DNA from 2 places in the Mycobacterium malmoense genome. Region 2 is predicted to be linked to the other one. Evidence: predicted binding sites of a transcription regulator. Region 2 holds the regulator's gene; the other holds the start of a gene.
What was found. The regulator LexA, encoded in region 2, represses DNA repair genes until DNA is damaged. The targets are predictions, from matches to a motif close to CGAACANNTGTTCG.
Positions count from the first base shown of each region.

Region 1: a site for LexA is predicted at 975-988, ahead of K3U93_RS22970 (HNH endonuclease signature motif containing protein). Genes of this name have one in related genera too.

Region 1 is NZ_CP080999.1:4,968,356-4,971,767, forward strand. Features, by position in the region: gene K3U93_RS22965 (hypothetical protein) at 1-747, opposite strand, end outside; gene K3U93_RS22970 (HNH endonuclease signature motif containing protein) at 1,118-2,707, shown strand; gene K3U93_RS22975 (SIMPL domain-containing protein) at 2,750-3,412, shown strand, end outside.
Region 2 is NZ_CP080999.1:1,892,269-1,895,680, forward strand. Features, by position in the region: gene K3U93_RS08850 (LGFP repeat-containing protein) at 1-1,505, shown strand, start outside; gene lexA (transcriptional repressor LexA) at 1,535-2,242, opposite strand; gene K3U93_RS08860 (LysM peptidoglycan-binding domain-containing protein) at 2,556-3,062, shown strand; gene nrdR (transcriptional regulator NrdR) at 3,221-3,412, shown strand, end outside.

The DNA.
Region 1 (3,412 bases), 2.2 Mb from region 2:
CGCATACGCGACGTACTTGGGCGGATTGAGGAGAACTCCGAGCCCGAAAAGAAGCAGACCGGTCGTGTCCAGATAACTGGCCGCCTGATAGAGATTTCCTGTGATGTCTACGGGGATCTTCAGAGTCGCTTCGAGTGGCGCCAGGATTTGGGTAAATGGTTCTGTCCAGAAGGCTTCTTCCAAGAGGGTGAACACGCCCTTGGCGTTTGTGAAATTGCCCGCCAGGAGGGCGCTCCACGCCTGCTGCAGCAGCGGCACGAAATCGAACTGCGGGTACTTCCCACCCCCGGTGAAGTAGCCCACGGCGCCAGCCGCAGCTTGTTGGAACGAGCTGACGTAGAGGTTCGCGTACTCGGCCCAGTTGGCGCCGATCTGCTGCAAAAGCGGGAAGGGAAGCTTGCTCCAGGTGTTGAACATGGTTTGCAGGTTGGTGCCTGTGGCGTTGAAAGTGTTCAACCAGGTCTGGACGATCAGGTTCTGGGTGGGGTTGAAGGCGGCGCTGGCGAGGCTCGCGGGCACCGCGGTCGCGCTGGCTCCGCTGGCGAGCGAGGCGAGTTCGTTCTCCACGCCGGAGAACAGGTCAAGGGCGCTGCTGGCGTCGGTGAGCTGGATGGCGGACACGCTCACCTGGCGTAGTTGTTGGGCGACGTGAAGGTCGGGTAGCTGCTGGGCCATGGGGCCTGCCGCGATGGCGGCGGTGGCCAGGGCGGCTGCGGCGGTGATGTGGGGGCGGGCTGCGAGATCCACGACTATCTCCTTTGATCGGTGAGTCGAATTCGGATGGCCAGAACGTAGCTGAGAACAACCTGAGTTTCGGACGGATTGGGGCGAGGTTGGCCAAGTTCGCCGAGCAAACATCGGGCCTCGCAAACCTTGTGCGATAAATGAACAAATGGTTGTATGACGTTTTCTTAGCTAAGAGTTAACCCCCCCCCCGAATTTTAGTTCAAGGCGAAACCATCCGGGGGCAACCACAAACGTATGTTTGCCACCACCGCGGGATATGACTAGCAAAACCCCGCCGCAGGTGGCGTCTATCAAGCCGGCCACCCCTGATCGCCGTCGGTGGTGATGGGCGGTGCTGCGGAAGTCGGCGCTTTGGTATATACTCGAACACATGTTCGAATCAAAGCTGGATCCCGCGGCCTTGGTGACGGCGGTCGAGTCCACGCATCGGCAGGAATCGATGCTGGTGGCGCGGCGGATGGCGGCGGTGGCGGCATTGCTCCGGCATCGGGTGGCCGCGGCCGAGCGGGCCGAAGCCCAGCGCGGGCATGCGGCAATCACCGGGTTCGAGCAGACCAGTGCCGAGGTGGCCGCCGCGATGAACCTGTCACCGATGGCGGCCAGTTATCTGGTGTCGGATGCCGAGGCACTGGACACCCGATTGCCCAAGGTTGCGGCGCTGTTGGCCGAGGGGCGAACTGATTGGCGCACCGTGCGATTGATCATCAGCCGCACCGATCTGGTCACCGACGACGGGCTGATCGCCAAGCTTGACCAGTCGCTGGCCGCGCGCATCGGCAACTGGCACGGCTGGTCACGGCAGCGGATCGTCAACGCCGTCGACGCCGCGGTACGCACCGTCGATCCCGATGCCGCCCGGGAGCGCCGCGTGGCCGCCGAGGACGACCGACACATCGGAATCAATGCGCTGGACAATGGGATGGCCGAGGTCTACGGCACCGTCGGCGCTGCGGCCGCGGCGACCTTCGACCGGCGGCTGTCGCAGCTTGCCACGCAGGTGTGCCCGGCCGACCCACGCACGATGGATCAGCGCCGCGCCGACGCGTTGGCCGCGCTGGCCCAGGGCCGCCGCCTGGCGTGCACCTGCGGGCAACCCGATTGCCCGACCAAGGCCGGCGACGACGAAGCGCCGCCCGATCGGGGCGGGGCGCAGGTGGTGATCAACGTGGTGGCCAGCGACCACACCGTGTATGGCGACAGCAGTCAGCCCGGTTATTTGCAGGGGTACGGGGTCATCGACGCCGAGCAGGTTCGCGCGTTGGCCGCCGCGGCCTCGGTACTGGTGGCCGATCCGACGACCAGCCCGGTGCAGGCGCTGCGTTATCAGCCACCGGGGGCACTGGAACGCGCCGTGCGGTGTCGGGATCTGACGTGTCGGTTTCCAGGGTGTAGCCGCCCGGCCACGGTCTGCGACATCGACCACACGGTTCCGTTCAACCACCAGAATCCTGCGGCGGGCGGGTTGACGGTGGCTGAAAACCTCAAATGCCTGTGTAGGCAACATCATCGGCTCAAGACATTCGGTGGATGGCGCGATACTCAACTGGCTGATGGGACCATCGTCTGGACCTCGCCCACCGGGCGGACCTATCGGACGTTTCCGGCGGGTGCCGACCTCTTCCCGCAGCCGCGCGGGCCGGCATGCGCGCCGCCGGCGCCCAGCAGACGCAGCCGCTCACAGCAGCGCAGCGCCCGGATTGCCCAGGCGCGCAAGCACAATCGGGAGCAACGACCCGTCAACGAGGCCCGGGTCCGGCTCGAACGGGCCCGCAAGCAGGAAATCGCCGAGCGTAAATTCCGAAACCACATGCGCGACATGCTGTTTGCGTTCAAGGGCACACCCAGCACCAGCCCGTTTTGCGGATGGGTGAACGACCCCCGCGAACCCGAAGAACTACCACCGGATTGGACCCCCGACGAACCGACGCCGGTACTCCTGCCCGACGACCCGCCCTTCTGAGAACCACCGATTCGGCGCTCCCGGGAGCGCTAGTGTCGGCTCATGCCGATCGCACGAAGCGCCCCGGGGTTTGTCCGCAGGTCGATAGCTTGGGCTGCCGCCGGCGTGGCCATTGCCGCGGTGTCCGGGTGTGATTCCGACCATTCCGAGGCCGCGCACGGGGCGAATCCGCGTCAAGTGACCGTCGTCGGCTCGGGGCAAGTCCAGGGCGTTCCGGACACCCTGACCGCCGACGTCGCCATCGAATTCACCGCGCCCGACGTCACCGCCGCGATGAACCGGACCAATGACCGTCAACAAGCGGTCATCAACGCGCTGGCCGGCGCCGGCCTCGACCGCAAGGACATCAGCACCACCGAGGTCACGCTGCAGCCACAGCACAGCAATCCCGGGCCCAATGGCACCGCCAACATCACCGGCTACCGCGCCACCAACGCGATCCGGGTCAGGATCCACCCCACCGACGCCGCGTCGCGAATGCTGGCCCTGATCGTGAGCACCGGCGGCGACGCCACCCGGATCAACTCGGTCAGCTATTCCATCGCCGACGACTCGCAGCTGGTCAAGGATGCGCGTGCGCGGGCATTCAACGACGCCAAGAACCGCGCCGACCAGTACGCCCAGTTGTCCGGCCTGCGGCTGGGCAGGGTGCTGTCCATTTCGGAGGCGCCCGGCGGTATGCCCGCACCCGGGACGACACCGGCC
Region 2 (3,412 bases):
TCACGGTCGATCCGACGGCGGCCATCAACATGGCCTGGCGCGCGGCCGGCGGCGCCGCCGGTCCGCTCGGGGCCAAGCTGGGTGGGCCGTATCCCATCGGCGGTGATGGAATCGCCCAAAACTTCGCCGGCGGCAAGGTGTACTTCAGCCCGGCCACCGGCGCGAACGCCGTCGAGAGCGACATCCTGGCCAAATACGAGTCGCTGGGCGGGCCGGTCGGCAGCGACCTGGGTTTTCCCACCGCCAACGAGTCCGACGGCGGCATCGGACATGCCAGCCGGATCGCCACGTTCTCCGCGGCCGACAAGCCGGTGATCTTCTGGACCGCTGACCACGGCGCGTTCGTCGTGCGGGGCGCCATGAAGGCCGCGTGGGACAAGCTCCGCGGTCCTACCGGCAAACTGGGCGCCCCGGTCGACGACCAGGCCGTCGACGGCGACGTGGTCTCGCAGCAGTTCACCGGCGGCAAGATCTCGTGGAACCGGGCGAAAAACACGTTCACCACCGATCCGGCAAACCTGGCGCCGCTGTTGTCCGGTCTGCAGGTGTCGGGGCAGAACCAGCCAAGCACGGCGGCGATGCCCTCCCATGCCAAGCCATTCACCTGGCATTGGTGGTGGCTGCTCGCCGCTATTCCGGTGCTGGTGCTGGTCGTGTTGTTGGTGGTGGTGGCAGCCGGGTGGCGCCGTCGTCGCTCGGCCCGTGACACCCCTGCCTACGAGCCCGAGCGCGGCGCGGATGCCGGCTACGAGGCCGCGGCCGACGGGCACTGGGGGCGCGATGACGCCGATCTCGCCACCGAGCACCTGCCGCTCGGCGACCTGCACCCCCCGGAACTCCAGCCGCCGCCGGACGCCGGGCCCGCGGCGCGGGTCAGTTGGAGCCGTGGAGCCGCCGCCGACCTGGCCGAGGACGTCGCAACCGCCGGCGCCTACGGCGGCGAGGCGCGGCCCGTATCCGAGGAGGAAAATCCCGACGCGGTGGACACCGATTCCATACCCGTCGTCTCGGAGGCCGAACTGTCCGAAGTCGGCTACCCCGAAGCTTCGGAGGAGGCCGACTACCTAGAAGCTGACTATGTGGAAGCCGACTATGTGGAGGCCGACTATGTGGAAGCCGACTATGTGGAGGCCGACGCTGGCTACGCGGATGACGGGTATCCGGACGCCGCTCCCGATGACACCGTCGTCCCGGTTGCCGTCGCGCCGGACACGCAGCCGAGAACCGGGCGGCACGCGGCCATCGACGCCGAAGATGACGCCGAAGACGCCTTGGAAGTGATCCCCGAAGCCGCCAACGCGGCACCGGGCCCCGCTGGGCGCCCGACAATCCACCTGCCGCTCGAGGACCCATACCAGGTGCCCGACGGATATCCGATCAAGGCCAGTGCGCGCTTCGGCCTGTACTACACCCCGGGCAGCGAGCTCTATCACGACACGCTCGCCGAAATCTGGCTGTCCAGCGAAGAAGTCGCGCAAGCCAACGGCTTCATCAAGGCCGACTGAGCCGCTAACGAACGCGCCGCGGCAGGGCGCTAGACCTTGCGAATCACCGTGACGACCTTGCCGAGCACGGTGGCGTCATTACCGGGTATGGGATCGAACGCCGGGTTGTGCGGCATCAGCCACACCTGACCGCCCGCGCGCTTGAACGTTTTCACGGTGGCCTCGCCGTCGATCATGGCCGCGACGATGTCGCCGTTGTCGGCGACGTGTTGCTGCCGCACGACCACCCAGTCGCCGTCGCAGATCGCGGCCTCGACCATCGAGTCACCCACCACCTTGAGCAGGAAGAGCGTGCCCTCGCCGACCAGCTCACGAGGCAGCGGGAAGACGTCCTCGACGGCTTCTTCGGCGAGGATCGGTCCACCGGCCGCGATGCGCCCGAGGACGGGGACAAAGGTGGGTTCCGGCAGGGCGTCCGAGCCGGCGACCTCGGTACGGACACCGGCCTCGGCGGCGGCGGTCTCCTCGGTGCCACGGACGTCGACTGCCCGGGGGCGGTTGGGGTCGCGGCGCAGGTATCCCTTGCGCTCCAGGGTGCGCAGCTGGTGAGCCACCGAGGAGGTCGACGTCAGACCGACGGCGTCGCCGATTTCCCTGATGCTCGGCGGGTAACCGCGGCTGGTGACCGACGTACGGATGACGTTCAGAATGGTGCGCTGCCGTTCGGTCAGCGATGGATCCACGGAACGTAATCGGCCGTCCGAGCCGGCCGATGGGGTGTCGTTGCTGTCGCTCATGCACTGAATGTAGCCGCATCGCAGCCAAGAATCAAACATGTGTTCGACTTGGCGTGTCACGGCCCGCAAAGGCCCTCGGCTGCCGCCGGACCGGCCGTGGCGGCCGGCGAATAACAAACGTGTAACTCTCGGCGATATCGGGTACTCGAGGCCCATGTCAGTGGTCGCACCGACCGGTTTGTCGGTGGCTTGTCGGTGGTGTGGTCTAGCGTTTCGCTCGTCCGACACGCTTCGCTCAAATGTTCGGGTTTCGAACACGCGAGCGATTATAGTCGAACACACGAGCGAGAATGAGTTGACCGGAGGAACGCAGATGACAATCATCCACACAGGCATCCACACAGGCCCACCGCTTACCGGCAGCGTTCGGCGCCCGGTCAACGGACCGGCGCTGGGCCTTCGGTCCGGTCGGGATGGGCTGGCGCGGTCTCGCAGGCCCGGCCCGTCGAGGCCGCCGGGCGCGCCACCGCGCTACCACGGCACCGGCGTCGCGATGTCCGTCGCGCCGCATCGCAGGCGGCCCGTGACGCTGGCGACGACTGTGGGGCTGGCGCTGGCCGCCGGGGCGATCACCCTGTGGCTGGGGTTGGTCGCGAATGTCGGCCAGCTGGTCAACGGCGACCCCTCGGGATCGGCCGCCCGCGTGCCCGACCGGCTCGCCGTGGTGCGGGTCGAACCCGGGGAGTCCCTTCAGGACATCGCCGCCCGGGTGGCGCCGGATCTGCCGGCTCGCCAGGTTGCCGAGCGCATCCGCGAACTCAACGACCTGAACTCGCCGGCGCTGGTCGCGGGCCAGACCCTGATCGCGCCCGTCGGCTGACGCGGTGTCTCGCGAAAACCGCTCTGCGTCAGGGCTCCTCGATCCCCGCGGCGGCGGGCATGCGCGCGTCGCGGTCGCATTGGCCCCGCCGGGGAGCGCGCGGGTACGCTCGTCAGTGTTCTGCGATAACCGGACGCCAGCGCGGCAAAGGAGCGGTCATGCACTGTCCGTTCTGCCGCCATCCCGATTCCCGGGTGATCGACTCGCGGGAAACCGATGAAGGCCAGGCCATTCGGCGCCGCCGGTCATGCCCCGAGTGCGGCCGGCGTTTCACCACCGTGGAGACCGCGGTGTTGGCCGTCGTGAAACGCAGCGGTGTCACCGAGCCTTTCAGCAGGGAGAAGGTAGTC